DNA from 3 places in the Levilactobacillus namurensis genome. Region 3 is predicted to be linked to each of the others. Evidence: predicted binding sites of a transcription regulator. Region 3 holds the regulator's gene; each other region holds the start of a gene.
What was found. The regulator HrcA, encoded in region 3, represses chaperone genes, less so after heat shock. The targets are predictions, from matches to a motif close to TTAGCACTCNNNNNNNNNGAGTGCTAA.

Region 1 (5,638 bases), 260 kb from region 3:
CAATCACCCGGTTAACTAACCGGAGAATGGCCGGATGGTACGGCTGGTAGAGGTAGCCGACGTCCTGGTTCGTCCGGTCAGCAGCCATGGTATAGCCGATCAAGTCGTTGGTCCCGATACTCATGAAATCAACTTCCTGAGCGAACCGGTCAGCCAGTAATGCCGCGGCTGGCACCTCGACCATCATGCCGACCTTCACGGTACCCATCGGTACCTGCTTGACCGTCAACTTCGAGCGTTCGTCGTCGTAGATGGCCTTAGCCTGGCGAAACTCATCGAGCGTCGCAATCATTGGGAACATAATTCGTAGATTGCCGAAAGCCGAGGCCCGCAACAACGCCCGTAACTGACTACGAAAGGCCTCTTGGTGGGTCAAACTGCGGCGAATCGCCCGCGCCCCCATGAAGGGGTTAGCTTCCGGCTTCTGCTGCAGGTACGGTAACGGCTTATCCCCACCGATATCGAGGGTCCGCATCACCACCGGATGCGGCGCCATGGCTGCTAAAACTTCCTTATAAGCCGCGAACTGTTGGTCCTCACTGGGTAAGTGGTCCGCATCCATGTAGAGGAACTCCGTGCGCATCAGTCCGATAGCCTCGGCCCCGTTACGCAGGACGTTAGGCATGTCTTGGGGAGTGCCAATGTTGGCTGCCAACGTGACGCCCACGCCATCCGCACTGGTAGTCACCGTATGCTGTAATTTCGCTAACCGCTCTTGGTTGGCGATGCGGGCCTGCATCTGTTCCCGCGCCGTGGTCAACTCGGCTTCACTAGGATCCAATAAGACCTGGCCCTGGTTACCGTTCACCACGACCGTACTACCTTCGGCCATGTCCGCCGTCGCCGTCTGGGTCCCTACGACCGCTGGAATGTTCAGCGAGCGGGCCAGAATCGACGAGTGCGACGTTCGGCCACCCAGATCCGTGACAAAGCCTAAGATGTAACACGGATTAACGGAGACCGTATCACTGGGAATCAGATCATGGGTCACCACGATGACCGGGTGATTGACCAACGCCAAGTCTGGCAATTGAACCTGCAGGAGGTGGGCCGTGACCCGCTTGATCACGTCATGGAGGTCCGTGACCCGTTCTTGCATGTACGCATTACCCTTTAGGTCCTTGAACGATTGCTCATAACGTTGGGCAACCGTGGCCAAGGCCGCTTCGGCGTTCAGGTGCTCCTGGCGAATCAACTTTTCGACCGCCGCAATCAATTCTGGGTCCTGAAGCATCACAATATGCGCACTAAAAACCTGGGCACTATCAGCGCCCAGGTTTTTAGTTGCACGAGTTTTAATCGTCTCAATGTCGGAGACGGCTGCTTCAAGGGCCTGATGGAATCGATTTAGTTCGTCATCCAAATTCGTAATTGTGTGTCGCTTAACGGTTAAGTCCGGTTCAACCAAGCGATAGACCTGGCCGCACACGATTCCGTCACTTGCGGCAATTCCCTTGAGCATCGCTCTCATTAGTCAGATAAACCCTCTTTTTTCAGCGTTTCAGCAACGGCAGCCATTGCATCGGCTTCGTCGTCACCATCAGCCGTAATCGTAATTTCAGCGTTTTGGCCAACACCCAAGGACATCACGCCCATGATAGACTTCAAGTTCACGGACTTGTCTTGGTATTGTAAGCTAACTTCTGAGTTGAACTTGCTTGCAGATTGGACTAATAACGTTGCTGGACGGGCATGAATCCCAGTTTCAGCAGTGATATGAAATTCGCGTTTTTCCATAAATGATCGATCTCCTTTAAGCTTAGGTTGAATTCTTATCGAACATAGCGCCTTGATCTTGCGCAGTGATCAAACAACCATACTGACGTTATGCCTACTTACTAAGAATATCAATCTGACCATCAAATTACAAGTGATACTGAACCGCTTTCATCAAAAAGACCTTATGATTGGTCTTCGGTCGCATCCCGATCGTAATGGTAGACCAGCTTACCGCCCTTATGGGCCTCGCCAATCACCCGCTTCCGGGTCTCAAACGCCATGAACGCCTGTTGAAAGGCCGGGAACTCGTCCGGTTCCACCTCAAACTGATCGATTTTCTGGTCCTTTAACTGATTCATCAGGTCCGTAAAGTCTCTTGCCATCTGCTCGCCCCCTTTAGCCATCATGTCAATATGACCGCGCCTGTATGTGCCTATATTTTACGGTGAAATACCAAACAGGTCAAAGAAATTTGCCGACTTTTCGTCAAAAGCCGACCTCCTTTTTAGCATTCTATAGTTGAGAGTGCTAAAATAAAGCCGTTCGGAAGAAGTGGCCCCTTAACCATTGTCTGACGAAGCAAGCAAATTAGTTGCATGCTGTGGCCGACGCGGTATACTGTGTTTAAAGGTCAAGAAAGGTCAAACGCTTTTCAACGAACGACCGACGTGTTTTGCCACGTTATTCCATTAAAGAAGGGAGACGAACAAACACATGCTATGTCAAAATTGCCACCGGAATCAAGCAACCATTCACCTCTACATGAGCGTGAACGGGCAGCGGCAACAAGTTGACCTATGCCAAAATTGCTATCAACTACTCAAGCAACAGCAAGACAACTCTGGAAATGGAGGTGGCCGTATGGCACAAGATCCATTCGGCTTTGGTAACCTGGATGACATTTTCCGGGCCATGCAAGGTGGCAACTCCGCCAACCAAGCAGACTACCGGCAAGCTGCTAACCAAGGGCGTCCGACCCAACCGGCGGGCAACCAAGGTTCCGGTAACGGCCTGCTGAGTCAGTATGGTCTGAATCTGACCAAGTTAGCCAAAGACGGCAAAATCGACCCAGTGATTGGGCGCGATAAAGAAACGGCACAAGTCATTGAGATCCTCAACCGACGGACCAAGAACAACCCAGTCCTGATCGGTGAAGCCGGCGTCGGGAAGACGGCGGTGGTCGAAGGCTTGGCCGAGCGAATCGTTGAAGGCAACGTTCCGCAGAAGTTGACGAATAAGCAAATTATTCGTCTCGACGTGGTTTCCCTAGTTCAAGGCACCGGTATCCGGGGCCAATTCGAACAACGGATGCAACAATTAATGAAAGAAGTTCAAGCTAACCCCGACATCATCCTCTTCATTGACGAAATCCATGAAATCATGGGTGCCGGCAATGCTGAAGGCGGGATGGACGCCGGTAACGTTTTGAAGCCAGCGTTAGCCCGGGGAGACTTCCAGTTAATTGGAGCCACCACGTTAAATGAATACCGGGACATCGAAAAAGACCAAGCCTTAGCACGGCGGTTCCAACCAGTAACGGTAGACGAACCTAGCCCGGACGAGGCCATCAAGATTCTCAAGGGTATTCAAAAGAAGTACGAAGATTATCACCACGTTCACTACACGGACGCCGCGATTGAAGCGGCCGTTCGGTTATCTGACCGGTACATCCAAGACCGGTTCTTACCCGACAAGGCCATCGACTTACTCGATGAATCCGGGTCGCGGAAGAACCTGACCATCAACGTGGCCGACCCGCACGCCATCGACGAGAAGATCGCCGATGCTGAGAAGCAAAAGCAAGCCGCTTTGAAGCAGGAAGACTACGAGAAGGCCGCCTACTACCGGGACCAGGTCACCAAGTTGAACAAGTCTAAGGAAAGCGCCCAGAGCGCCGACCAGGACCAGTCCACGGAAGTGACCGAAAAAGACATGCAAGATATCGTGGAAGAAAAGACCAACATCCCCGTTGGCGAACTGCAGGCTAAGGAACAACATCAACTGAAGAGCTTAGGCCCTGACCTAGAGAAACACGTGATCGGCCAAAACGAAGCGGTTGATAAAGTGGCCCGCGCCATTCGCCGGAACCGAATCGGTCTGAACGGAACGGGCCGGCCAATTGGATCCTTCCTGTTCGTCGGTCCTACCGGGGTCGGCAAGACGGAACTCGCCAAGCAATTAGCTAACGAGCTCTTCGGGTCGGAGGATGCCATGATTCGGTTCGACATGTCCGAATACATGGAGCCGCATTCCATTTCTAAGCTGATCGGATCTCCTCCTGGCTATGTCGGGTACGAAGAAGCCGGTCAACTGACCGAACAAGTTCGGCGGCACCCATACACGCTGGTACTCTTGGACGAAATCGAAAAGGCTCACCCCGACGTCATGAACATGTTCTTACAGATTCTAGACGACGGCCGGCTGACCGATTCCCAAGGACGGACCGTGTCCTTTAAGGATACCCTGATCATCATGACCAGTAACGCCGGGACCGGTGACGTCGAAGCCAGCGTCGGGTTTGGCGCCGAAGCCAGTGGTAAGACCCATTCCGTTCTGGACAGTCTGACCAACTACTTCCGTCCCGAATTCCTGAACCGGTTCGACGACATCATCGAATTCAACTCCCTGACTAAGGAGAACTTGATGCAGATCGTCGACTTGATGATCGGTGACGTGAACCAGATGCTGGCCACGCAAGGGCTACACATCCACGTCACGGAACCCGTAGAAGAGAAGCTGGTCACCGATGGTTATAATCCAGCCATGGGGGCGCGGCCGCTTCGCCGGGTCATTCAAGAAGAGATTGAAGACCGCATCGCTGACTACTACCTTGACCACACGGGCACCAAGAACCTGGTGGCTAAGATCGAAGACGGGAAGATCGTTCTGACCGCCGATGACAGCGCCACGGCAACTAAATAATCCTGATTAACGGGCAAACCATCTGCGGGTGGTTTGCCCGTTTTTTAGGGTCAGCACGAGAGCGCCACCATTCCCGACAAGACTGGTTTTGAAACCGAAAAATCACCTGCATCCCCCTAGGAGTTGCGGTATACTGTATTTTAAAGGAAAGAACGGAAGGAGGGAATTGCCTTGGCACTATTGAACTGGTTACGTCACTTGGTCACCCGGCCGACAAACCGGCCCCGGCACCAGCGTCCCCTGACTCGGCGTACCCGGCAGACTCTGCCCCGCCCAGCGACGCATGCGCCCATGCCGCCTCAACCAACCGAGCCACCAGTCCCTCGCCAGCTCACCCCGGAGGCCGCAACACCTTTAGCCCCAACGTCACCAGCGCCCGTCACTCACGCGGCGCCCGATGCAACGCTGGTGGTGCGCCTGGTCGATCAACGGGACCACCCCCTTCAGCCCGCACTGGTCTTAACGGGGCAGTTGAATGCCCCGGTGCGCCTCAAGATTCCCGAGATTCCGGGGTACACCCTCCTGGATATTCAGGGATTCACCCAAAATTTTCTCAGTGCGTACGGCCTGACCACGCTAGTCTACCAATCCATCTGGGGACAGCCCGTCACGACCTACCTGATCGACTACGATACCGGCCAGCTCCTGGCTCTCCCTCGGACCTTACGCGGTAAGTTGCGGACGCCATATCAGTTGACGCCCCCCGCCGTAACCGGCTACCACATCTTCCAGGCCGAAGGGAACCAGCACGGCCAGTTCAGCGATCAAAGCAAGCGGGTCCTGTACTTCTACCGACGCGACGCCTGGCAGACCGTCCAGCGGGTCCACCAATACGTGACCTTGACTGCCGATCACGACGTCTACGACCTCCCAGCGGGGACCGCGTACGGGTACCAGTTCCCGGCGACTTCCCTCTGGCGACTCTTCGCCATCATCACCCTCACCGACCAGTCCGTCTGGTATAACCTAGGGGGCAATCAATGGCTGGCCGCGACCG
Region 2 (5,638 bases), 540 kb from region 3:
CTTTGAGTGGTCCAGTCGTCTTCGACCTGGTCGAGTTGCGTGGTCAGTTGGTCGAGTTGGGCCTGTAAGTCACCCAACTTTTCCGCGTCGTTAAAGTTCTCGGGGAGACTCATGGTCTGCTCGATGGTCGTTTTTTGTTGTTCTAATTTGCCCATCTGTTCTTCCAGCGCGGCAACTTGACGCGACAGTTTCCGTTTAGCCTTGGACCGCTCCTTTTGCTGCTGGTAATCGACCTGGGTCTGCTTCGGCGCAACCACCGTGGGATTAGCGGCCTCAGCTTCGGCGGCTTCCTTAGCAGCGTAAGCGTCCTGCTCGGCCTTCTTGTCGACGTAGTAGTCGTAGTTCCCCAGGTACCGGGTGGTCCCCTCAGGACTGAGCTCAATCACCTGCGTGGCGACCTGGTTAATGAAGTACCGGTCGTGGGAGACGAAGAGGATGGTCCCGTCGAATTCGTTGAGGGCGTTCTCCAGAACCTCCCGACTGTCGATGTCCAAGTGGTTGGTGGGTTCGTCCAGCATCAGGAAGTTATCGTGACGCATGGCTAACTTGGTCAGCAACAGACGCGCCTTTTCACCACCACTGAGGCTGTGGACGGTCTTGTCGACGTCCGGTCCCGTGAAGAGGAAGCTTCCCAGGATAGCCCGGATGTCGCCTTCGGGAGTCGTCGGGTGGTCATCCCAGAGCTCGTGTAAGACGGATTTCTTCGCGTGCAGGAGCGTTTGGTCTTGGTCGTAGTACCCGGTATCGACACCGGTCCCGAAGATGACCTGACCGGCCAGAGCGGGCAATTTACCTAAGATGGTCTTGAGCAGGGTGGACTTGCCCACGCCATTGGGGCCCACGATGGCGACGGCCTGATGCTTCTTGATGTCGAGGTTGATGGGTTGGCAGAGGACTTGATCACGATACCCCACGGCGGCGTTGACCACGTCGAGCACCACGTTACCGCTTTGCCGTCGGGGTGTGAACCGGAAGCGGGCGACTTTTTCGTCCGCGTCGGGCTTATCGATGCGGTCCATCTTCTCCAATTGTTTCCGCCGGGCCTGGGCCCGCTTGGTGGTGGACGCCCGCACGATGTTGCGGTTCACAAAGTCCTCCAACTTGGAAATCTCGGCTTGCTGCTTATCGTATTCTTTCCACTCTTGGCGTAAGCGTTCCGCTTTTTCGTCGATGAAATGAGAGTAGTTTCCTTGATAGTGGACCAACCCGCCGTGAGCCATATCGTAGACTTCCGTGGCCACGTGGTCGAGGAAGTACCGGTCATGGGAGACAATCAGGATGGCCCCCGGATACCCTTGTAGGTAACCTTCTAACCAAGTCAAGGTCTCAACGTCCAAGTGGTTAGTGGGTTCGTCGAGGATCAGCAGGTCGGGTCGTTCCAGGAGTAGCTTGGCCAAGGCCAGCTGGGTCCGTTGTCCCCCGGACATTTCGGTGATGGGCTTGTCGTAGACGCTTTCGTCGAACTCGAACCCGTGAAGGACCCCACGAATCTCGGCCTGGTAGCCGTACCCGTTCTGGTCGCTAAAGTCTTGTTGTAACTGGTCATAAGTACTGCTGACTTGTTGGAATTTTTCGGGGTCCGCGCTGATGGCGGGGTCACTCATTTCCGCTTCGAGTTCGTGAATTATCCGCTCCATGGCTTGTAGCTTGGCGAACACACTGAGCATCTCGTTCCAGACGGTTTTGGTCGAGTTGATTCCCGCGTTTTGTGCCTGGTAGCCGATGGTGAGGCCGCGCTTCTTGGTAATCTGACCCGCATCCGGTTCGGTTTCCCCGGCAATCATTTTTAATAGTGTCGATTTACCAGCCCCGTTTCGACCGACTAGTGCGATGCGACCGTGTTCCGCGACGTCGAGATTGACGTTTTGGAACAAGACTTCGGCGCCGAACCGACGGGAAACTTGCTGGACCTGTAACAGAATCACAAGATCGACCTCCTTTTAGTGCAGATAGCATGAATTGATACTGTCTATTTTAGCATATTCCCCGACCAGACCGAAATTTCGAAGAAATAGTGAAAAATATTTGCAATTTCTTTCACAAGCCCGGTGGGTATGCTATAATTTGAGGGAAAGTGAATTTCACATGCAAAAAGATTGTGTAAAAGAGTTATCGTTGACGGCGACCTTTCAACGGTAGCTGGCAATGTTGATTAGGAGGGTGTACCTTTGACAGAACAAAAAATTCCGCGGGCGACAGCAAAGCGGTTACCGATTTATTACCGGTACCTGAACATCTTGCTGGACGCGGATAAAACACGAGTATCTTCGACGGAGCTTTCCGAAGCCGTCAAGGTTGACTCGGCAACGATTCGGCGTGATTTTTCGTATTTCGGTGCTTTAGGGAAACGGGGCTATGGTTATGACGTGGAAAGTCTAATCAAGTTCTTCCGGAAGATTTTGAACCAAGACCGGTTGACCAATGTGGCCTTGATTGGGGTCGGGAACCTAGGACACGCCTTATTGAACTTTAACTTCCACCAGGACGGTAACGTCCGGATCAGTGCGGCGTTCGACGTCAATGATAAGATCGCCAACACGATTCAAAGTGGCGTGCCGATTTACCCAATGACGGAACTTCGGACCCAACTGGAAGAGCAACAGATTCAGGTGGCCATCTTGACGGTGCCATCAGAAGTTGCCCAACAGGTCACGGACGAAGCCGTAGCCGGTGGTGTGAAGGGAATCTTGAACTTCACGCCGTTGCGGGTCACGGTGCCCAAGGATGTTCGGGTCCAAAACGTTGACTTGACTAACGAGCTCCAGACGTTGATTTACTTCTTGGAACACTACAATAAAGATTAGACCAGAAGTCGTGGTTCGCGGAGAATCGCGGCTTTTTTGGTACAATCAAAGAGGCCTCATGGGGATGGCAAACCTAGACACCGGGTGGACCAATTAGCACTCTCGAATTAAGTTTGCCAAATTCCTTGATTTTTACTGGGAATAATCATATATTAGATATTGTTGATTAGCACTTATGTTAGTCAAGTGCTAACAGTGCTAAAACCTAGTTCATTGGAGGGATTCAAGTGTTAAAACCATTAGGAGACCGTGTCATTTTAGACCAACCACAAGAAGAAGAAGAAACGGTTGGCGGCATTGTGTTAGCAAGTAACGCACAAGAAAAGCCTCAAACGGCCAACGTTGTTGCAGTTGGTGACGGTCGGGTATTGGACAATGGTGAAAAGGTTGCGCCAAGTGTCAAAGTTGGCGACAAAGTATTGTTCGACAAATATGCCGGTACTGAAGTGAAGTACCAAGACAAGACGTACCTTGTTTTACACGAAAAGGACTTAGTCGCTGTCGTTGACTAAGACTTTCCCACTACTCATCCAGCAACACGATTAAAAATTTTAGTATGAGGTGAACGATTAAAATGGCTAAAGAATTAAAATTTTCTGAAGACGCACGTAGCGCAATGTTAGCCGGTGTCGACAAGTTAGCCGACACGGTTAAGACCACCTTGGGCCCTAAAGGCCGGAACGTTGTTTTGGAACAAAGTTACGGTAACCCAACCATCACGAATGATGGGGTAACGATTGCCAAGTCCATCGAATTGGAAAACCACTTCGAGAACATGGGGGCTAAGTTAGTCTCCGAAGTTGCTTCCAAGACCAACGACATCGCTGGTGACGGGACCACGACTGCCACGGTTCTGACGCAAGCCATCGTGAACGAAGGCATGAAGAACGTCACGGCCGGTGCGAACCCAGTTGGCATTCGTCACGGAATCGAATTGGCAACCAACGCGGCGGTCAAGGCCTTACACAAGATGTCTCACGACGTTAAGACCAAGGACGACATCGCCCAAATCGCTTCTATTTCTTCCGCCAGCAAGGAAACCGGTTCTTTGATTGCTGACGCCATGGAAAAGGTTGGTAACGACGGGGTCATCACGATTGAAGAATCCCGTGGGGTTGATACCAGCCTCGACGTGGTTGAAGGGATGCAATTCGACCGTGGGTACATGTCTCAATACATGGTTACCGACAACGACAAGATGGAAGCTAACCTGGACAACCCTTACATCTTGATCACCGACAAGAAGATTTCTAACATTCAAGACATCTTACCATTACTGCAATCAGTTGTTGAACAAAGCCGTTCATTACTGATCATTGCGGATGACATTACCGGTGAAGCTTTGCCAACGCTGGTTCTGAACAAGATGCGGGGAACCTTCAACGTGGTCGCTGTGAAGGCACCTGGCTTTGGTGACCGTCGTAAGGCCATGTTACAAGATATCGCCGTTCTGACGGGTGGTACGGTCATCACCGATGACTTAGGCTTGAACCTGAAGGACACGACCATCGAACAATTAGGTCAAGCTCAAAAGGTTAACGTGACGAAGGACAACACCACGATCGTTGAAGGTGCTGGTTCTAAGGACCAAATCGCTGACCGGGTAGCTGAAATCAAGGGTCAAATCGCTGACACGACCTCTGAATTCGACCGTGACAAGCTGAAGGAACGTTTGGCGAAGTTAGCCGGCGGTGTTGCTGTGGTTCGGGTCGGTGCTGCAACCGAAACTGAATTGAAGGAACGCAAGTACCGGATCGAAGATGCCTTGAACGCGACCCGTGCGGCCGTTGAAGAAGGCTTCGTTCCTGGTGGTGGAACTGCTTTGATCGACGTCATCAAGGACGTGGCTTCTGTGAAGGCTGATGGGGATGCCCAAACTGGGATCAACATTGTCTTACGGGCCTTAGAAGAACCAGTTCGTCAAATCGCCCAAAACGCTGGGGTCGAAGGTTCCGTTGTGGTTGAACACCTGAAGGGTGAAAAGCCTGGTATCGGCTATAACGCTGCTGATGACAAGTACGAAGACATGGTTGCTGCCGGCATCACCGACCCAACCAAGGTTACCCGTTCTGCTCTGCAAAACGCTGCCTCTGTTTCCGCATTGTTGTTGACTACGGAAGCCGTTGTGGCTGACAAGCCAGACAAGAACGCTGCTGCACCAGCTGCTCCAGCCGGCCAACCCGGTATGGGCGGCATGATGTAAGCCGTATCTCATTAAATTTGAATTTTCAAGAGTCCGGGATTAAGTTCCCGGGCTCTTTTTGTAATTAACGACCACGATACTGTGTTGAAGCATGTAACCCAAGGTAGGAGGTGGCAATCAGCCGCCTTACCGGTTGGGCCTGAAGAGGCTGGAGCGTGGTGGGCACGACTTAGAGCCCTGCCCCCCCAGGTCTTCAAACTCGGCCTTGGGGTAAGCCAGCCCAAAATGCTGACTAACCTAAACGACACCACTGAGCCTCTTCAGGCCCAACCTCATGGATAAATCGAGTGGACCCCAAACAGTGTTTTCTGACATTTAGAATGGTTTATTTGTCGTTGCGACTGACTGGTGAATCCATTGAGGGGCTTGGCTTTCTGCGTTGGTTCGGTTGGATGAGGGGCAAATACCATTTGACGAATCCACTAGAAACTAGTAGCTTTGAGGTTGAGCTTTGACCTTACATAGCATGTCACTAAAATGACTGCCCAGAATCCCGGGGTGGTCGCATCCAAGCGGTCAATTTCTCAAGTGTTAATTAACCGTAATGCCAATCCGTTGGGCGCGGTGATATTTTCACCCAACACCTGCAAAGAATTGTGGTAATGTGGGATTATAAGTAGTAGAATGACGT
Region 3 (5,638 bases):
AACTTCAACGTCATCTGGTACTGTAAGTCCCGTCCAGGTCGGGGCGCATTCGGGTTGCGTTGACCACCCCCGCCAAAGAACTGGTTGAAGATGTCGTCAAAACCGCCGCCACCGCTAAAGCCGCCGAAGCCGCCAGCTTGGCCGCCACCAAAGCCGCCAAAGCCACCTTGGGCACCGTCAGCTGAACCGTATTGGTCATAGTTTTGCCGCTTGTCTTTGTCGCCTAAAACGTCGTAGGCGTCCTGAACTTCCTTGAATTTCTCCGCGGCGTCAGGTGCCTTATTGAGGTCCGGATGATACTTCTTGGATAACTTCCGGTAGGCCTTTTTGATTTCGTCTTGACTGGCGTCCTTAGACACTCCTAGGACACCGTATAAGTCCTTTTGCGCCATCGTTTTCCTCCCAATCTAAAAGCTACTTGTTAGAATAGCACACCTCGAAACAAAAAGCCAAAGCCCCGCGGACTCTGGCTTTTTGCCCTTACTTATTTAAAAGTTCGGCAGTCAGCTTACTTGTTATCGTCATCGTGAACTTCGTGGAAGTCACCATCAACGGTATCGTCACCCTTGCCACCGTTGTCACTGGTTCCTTGAGCACCACCTTGGGCACCGGCACCAGCCGCACCATTAGCGCCGCCTTGGGCGTTTTGGGCTTGTTGGTATAACTTGACAGACAAGTCTTGGATAATCTTAGTCAAATCATCCTTCTTGGTCTTCATGTCGTCGAGGTTGTTCGCTTCTTGGGCCTTCTTCAACGCGTCACGCGCATCTTCAGCCTTCTTGATTTCGTCATCAGAAACCTTGCCCTTAACTTCCTTCAGCGTCTTATCCGTCTGGAACAAGAGTTGGTCGACTTCGTTCTTGGTGTCGACTTCTTCCTTACGCTTCTTGTCGGCTGCTTCGTTTTCCTTAGCTGCCTTCATCATCTTTTCGATTTCGTCATCGGACAGGCCATCGGAACTCTTGATGGTGATCTTTTGTTCCTTGTTCGTGCCCATATCCTTAGCGGAAACGTTAACGATCCCGTTCTTATCGATATCGAACGTTACTTGGATTTGAGGAACACCACGAGGGGCAGCTGGAATGTCTGTCAGTTGGAAGTTCCCCAACGTCTTGTTGTCCGCAGCCATTGGCCGTTCACCTTGTAAGACGTGGATATCAACGGCTGGTTGGTTATCCGCAGCCGTAGAGAAGACTTGGGACTTGCTGGTTGGGATCGTCGTGTTCCGATCGATCAACTTCGTGAAGACACCACCCATGGTTTCAATCCCCAAGGACAATGGCGTCACATCCAACAGCACAACGTCCTTGACGTCACCGGTGATGACCCCACCTTGAACGGCGGCACCTAAAGCAACGGCTTCATCAGGGTTGATGGAGTGGCTTGGCTCCTTACCCGTCCAGTTCTTGACCGCTTCTTGAACGGCTGGAATCCGAGTTGACCCACCGTTTAAGATGACCACGTCAATGTCGCTGGCTTGTAAGTCCGCATCCTTCAACGCATTTTGAACAGGGATCCGGGTCTTGTCAACCAAGTCCGCCGTTAATTCGTTGAACTTAGCCCGTGACAAGCTCTTTTCCAAGTGCAATGGGCCGTTTTCACCAGCCGAAATAAATGGCAAGCTGATTTGGGCTTCAGTAACCCCAGAGAGGTCCTTCTTAGCCTTTTCAGCGGCATCCTTCAGCCGTTGCAGTGCCATCTTATCCTTGGACAAGTCCACACCGTTTTCATCCTTGAAACCAGCAATCAACCAGTCCATGATCTTTTGGTCAAAGTCATCCCCACCTAAGTGAGTATCCCCGTTAGTGGACAGAACATCGAAGACGCCATCCCCTAAGTCCAGGATGGACACATCAAACGTCCCACCACCAAGGTCGTAAACCATGATCTTTTCGTCTTTATCCTGCTTATCCAAACCGTAAGCTAAAGCAGCCGCCGTTGGTTCGTTGATAATCCGTTCAACGTTCAGACCCGCAATCTTACCGGCATCCTTAGTTGCTTGCCGTTGGGCATCGTTGAAGTAAGCTGGGACCGTGATGACCGCCTTGTCGACCGTGTCACCAATGTAGTCTTCAGCAAACGACTTCAAGTGTTGCAGAATCATCGCGGAGATTTGTTCTGGCGTGTAGTCCTTGCCATCCACGGCAACCTTGTATCCGGCTTCACCCATGTGGCTCTTAATTGATGAAATCGTGTTAGGGTTCGTGATTGCTTGCCGCTTGGCAACTTCACCAACTTGGGTTTCACCATCTTTAAACGCAACGACGGATGGCGTCGTCCGAGCGCCTTCCTTGTTCGCAATGATCTTGGGGGTACTACCTTCTAGAACGGCAACGGCTGAGTTGGTCGTCCCTAAATCAATCCCAATAATTTTATTGCTTGCCATCAAAAATTCCCTCTTTTTCGTTTATTTTTGAATTAAATTACTGTGCTACGACCACCATGGCTGGTCGTAAGACCCGGTCCTTGAGAAGGTAACCCTTCTGGAGGACCTGTGCCACAGTTTCTGCCGGTTGATCATCCGAGGCAGGAACGGTTTGAACAGCTTGGTGCTTAGTGGGATCGAACTTCTCACCCAACGCACCAATCTCGGTGATGTTGTTCCGCTTAAGGGCGTCTTGTAAATGATCATAGGTCATTTGGACCCCCTTCTTCAAACTTTGAGCAGCCTGGTCGTCAGCATCGACGGCTAAGGCCCGTTCCAAGTTATCGATTACGGGTAACACATCCTTGGCTAACTGTTGACCATCGTACTTGATCAACGTTGCCTGCTCCTTTTCAAACCGGGTTTGCATATTTTGAATTTCAGCTTCGGCCCGCAAATACTTGTCTTCCATGTCTGCGGACTTTTGCTTCAAAGCAGCTAGAGCTTCGGCCGCTGGATCGGGCTTAGCTTGTGCTTGGTCTGTCGCTTGTTTAGCCGCATCTGCAGCCGCTGTCGTGCTGGTAGCTTGTTCCGTTACCGGCCCTTCAGTGGTTGCCGACTTTTGGCTTTCAGCAGATGTCGATTGTTCTTCAGCCACGATTGAACCCCTTCCTTTCTATTACTCGTCATAGTAACGATAATAATCGAGTAGTTTTTTGGCCAACTCTTCACGAAACGCCCCCACGATGCCGATCATCCGCGAATAAGGCATCCGCGTCGGTCCCAAGATGGCAATCATCCCTTGACCGTGTTGATCGACGTCATAAGTCGCCGTGATTAAGCTATAATGCCGTAACGCATCATTGGTCATTTCGTTACCAATTTGAACGGAGATGTTATCTCGCGGTTGCCCCAAAACATCCGCAATATCGTCGGTCTTATCGATCAACGAATATAGCGACTTCAGGGAATCCACGTCACCATCTTCCGCGAAGTTCAGCAGGTTGAGTCGCCCACCGACGTAGAACCGCTCTTGCGCGGCCTTAGTCAACACGTTCCCGAAGATGTCCAAAAAGCCTTCTGGACTCTGTAAGTAACTCGCAATTTTGACCGGAATATCGGTTTGGAGCTTCTTGAGAACCTCGGGTAACGTTAAGCCAACCAGTTGGTCATTGATCAACCGCACGACCGCCTCGAGTTGTTCTCCCGTGACCGTCTCGTTGACATCAAACGTTTGGTTCTCCACGTCGCCACTATCCGTTACCAGAATCGCCATGACTTGCCGGCGACCTAGGGGAACTAACCGAAAGCCGCTTAACCGACTATCCTTAAGCTCCGGCTTCAGCGTAAACGCGGTGTAACTGGTCAAGTTCGAGAGAATCGTCGCAGACTGCGAAATAATCTCATCAATCTTGTGAAAGTCACCGCCCAACGCGGACTGAATCATGTTCAGGTCATTGGGCCGCAACGGGTCCGGCTTGACCAAATGGTCGACGTAATACCGGTAACCTTCCACCGACGGAATCCGCCCAGACGACGAATGCGTCTTGCGAATCAATCCCTGTTCCTCGAGCGCCGCCATCTCGTTACGAATGGTCGCTGAGCTAACGTGGATGGGTAACTGCTTAGCTAGTGCCTTGGATCCCACTGGAACACCACTGTTAGTGAAATCACGGACAACGGCTCGCAGAATCATCATCTGTCTTTCTGACAGCATCACAATCACCCCTTTTTTAGCACTCAAAGTTATTAAGTGCTAAGACACATATATAATGTAGCAAAACACCGTTTTTAAGTCAAGAAATCTGGCAAGAATTTTAGCAATCTCTTTGGTTAAGTGCTAATTTTTTTACCAAGAGGCCCAGTTTACCACTTCTCACCACCAGTGCCAATGAAGTTTCCAAACGAACCCCCAAACCCAAATAGGACGCGAACTCACCGTTCGCGTCCTATTGGTTACTTATTCATGAGCAGCTAACGCGGTAAAGTACGCCCGGGTCGCCACCTCATCTTTTTTCAATTGTTCCACTAGTGCATCCGCACCGGTGAACTTGACCTCGCCGCGCAACCGGTGATGCCATTCCACTTCAACGGGTTCGCCGTATAGGTTACCGTGGAAATCCAGGAGATTCATCTCGACAGTGATCGGCCGGTCATCCCCGAACGTCACGTTACGGCCCACTGAGACCATCCCCGGGTACCAGATTGCACCGACTTTCAACCGGGCCGTGTAAATCCCAATCCCCGGTTGCCACTCATTCGTGGGCGTCAAGACGTTGGCTGTCGGGAACCCAATCGTACGGCCCCGAGCTTCCCCGTGGACCACCACGCCCGTGGTCCGGTAAGTGTACCCCAACAGGTCGTTGACCGTATCGATTTGGCCCGCTTTCATGGCCTGGCGAATACGCGTCGAACTGATCTTATCCTGCGTTGCCGTCTCCTCAGGAACGGTTTCGACCTGAAACCGCCCTTGGGCGTATTCAGGCAACCGCGCCATGGTCGCAATATCTTTGGGCCCATAAGTGTGGTCAAATCCCGCGACAGCCGTCGTCGTATGAAAGGCTACCAGGTAGTGGTCCACAAACTCTTGCGGCGTCTGGGCCGCAAATTCGCCCGTGTAGTTAACCAAGAAGACCCGATCAACGCCTAAGCGTTCCAATTGCCGTAACTTTCGCTCCGGCGTACTCAGGTACTTCTGGTCATCGACCGTCAGGGGCCGGTAAACCAAGGCAGGATGATGATCATACGTCAGCACAGCCAGTTTGACGCCCTGAACCCGCGCCAATGCCTTGGCCCGGTTGATCACAGCCTGATGCCCGCGGTGGACGCCATCAAAGAAGCCCATGGCCAAAACGACCGGGTCCTCAGGCAACTGTCGTGCATCCAGCGGGTGGTGTATTCGAATAACTTCCATCGTTAATAGCTTCTCCTTACCTGTTAATTAACAGCAAACATTTTCAGTGGCTTATACGCGTGCTTGGCCGCCGTCCATTGATAGAGACACTTGATCTCACCTGCATAGCGGAAGGCCAATACCGGAGCCGTCTGTCCCGGCAACTCCTCAGGAGTCAAGAAGACGCCGTTTCTCACCAGCCCCCACAGTCGCTCCGAAAGCTCGACTTGCGGGTATCCGTCCAGCGCGTAATCGATGGGCCGCAAGACTTGGTCTAGGGTGTCGGTTGCCATCGCCGCACTGACCGCTTCTAAGGTCACCGCTTGGTCTAACGTGAACCCGCCGCTCTTTAAACGCGTCAAAGACGCCATAACGGCGGG

Region 1: RIN67_RS08765 (ATP-dependent Clp protease ATP-binding subunit) is a predicted target of HrcA. The motif match lies at 2,225-2,251, and genes of this name have one in related genera.
Region 2: groES (co-chaperone GroES) is a predicted target of HrcA. The motif match lies at 2,971-2,997, and genes of this name have one in related genera.

What each region holds. Positions count from the first base shown of each region.
Region 1 covers NZ_CP134159.1:1,792,974-1,798,611, forward strand. Annotated here, with positions in the region: gene ptsP (phosphoenolpyruvate--protein phosphotransferase) at 1-1,471, opposite strand, end outside; gene RIN67_RS08755 (phosphocarrier protein HPr) at 1,471-1,737, opposite strand; gene RIN67_RS08760 (hypothetical protein) at 1,902-2,102, opposite strand; gene RIN67_RS08765 (ATP-dependent Clp protease ATP-binding subunit) at 2,434-4,641, shown strand; gene RIN67_RS08770 (MucBP domain-containing protein) at 4,813-5,638, shown strand, end outside.
Region 2 covers NZ_CP134159.1:2,068,896-2,074,533, reverse strand. Annotated here, with positions in the region: gene RIN67_RS09960 (ABC-F family ATP-binding cassette domain-containing protein) at 1-1,925, opposite strand, end outside; gene RIN67_RS09955 (redox-sensing transcriptional repressor Rex) at 2,169-2,804, shown strand; gene groES (co-chaperone GroES) at 3,032-3,316, shown strand; gene groL (chaperonin GroEL) at 3,379-5,007, shown strand.
Region 3 covers NZ_CP134159.1:1,533,458-1,539,095, forward strand. Annotated here, with positions in the region: gene dnaJ (molecular chaperone DnaJ) at 1-392, opposite strand, end outside; gene dnaK (molecular chaperone DnaK) at 509-2,386, opposite strand; gene grpE (nucleotide exchange factor GrpE) at 2,424-3,023, opposite strand; gene hrcA (heat-inducible transcriptional repressor HrcA) at 3,045-4,082, opposite strand; gene ribF (riboflavin biosynthesis protein RibF) at 4,326-5,279, opposite strand; gene truB (tRNA pseudouridine(55) synthase TruB) at 5,303-5,638, opposite strand, start outside.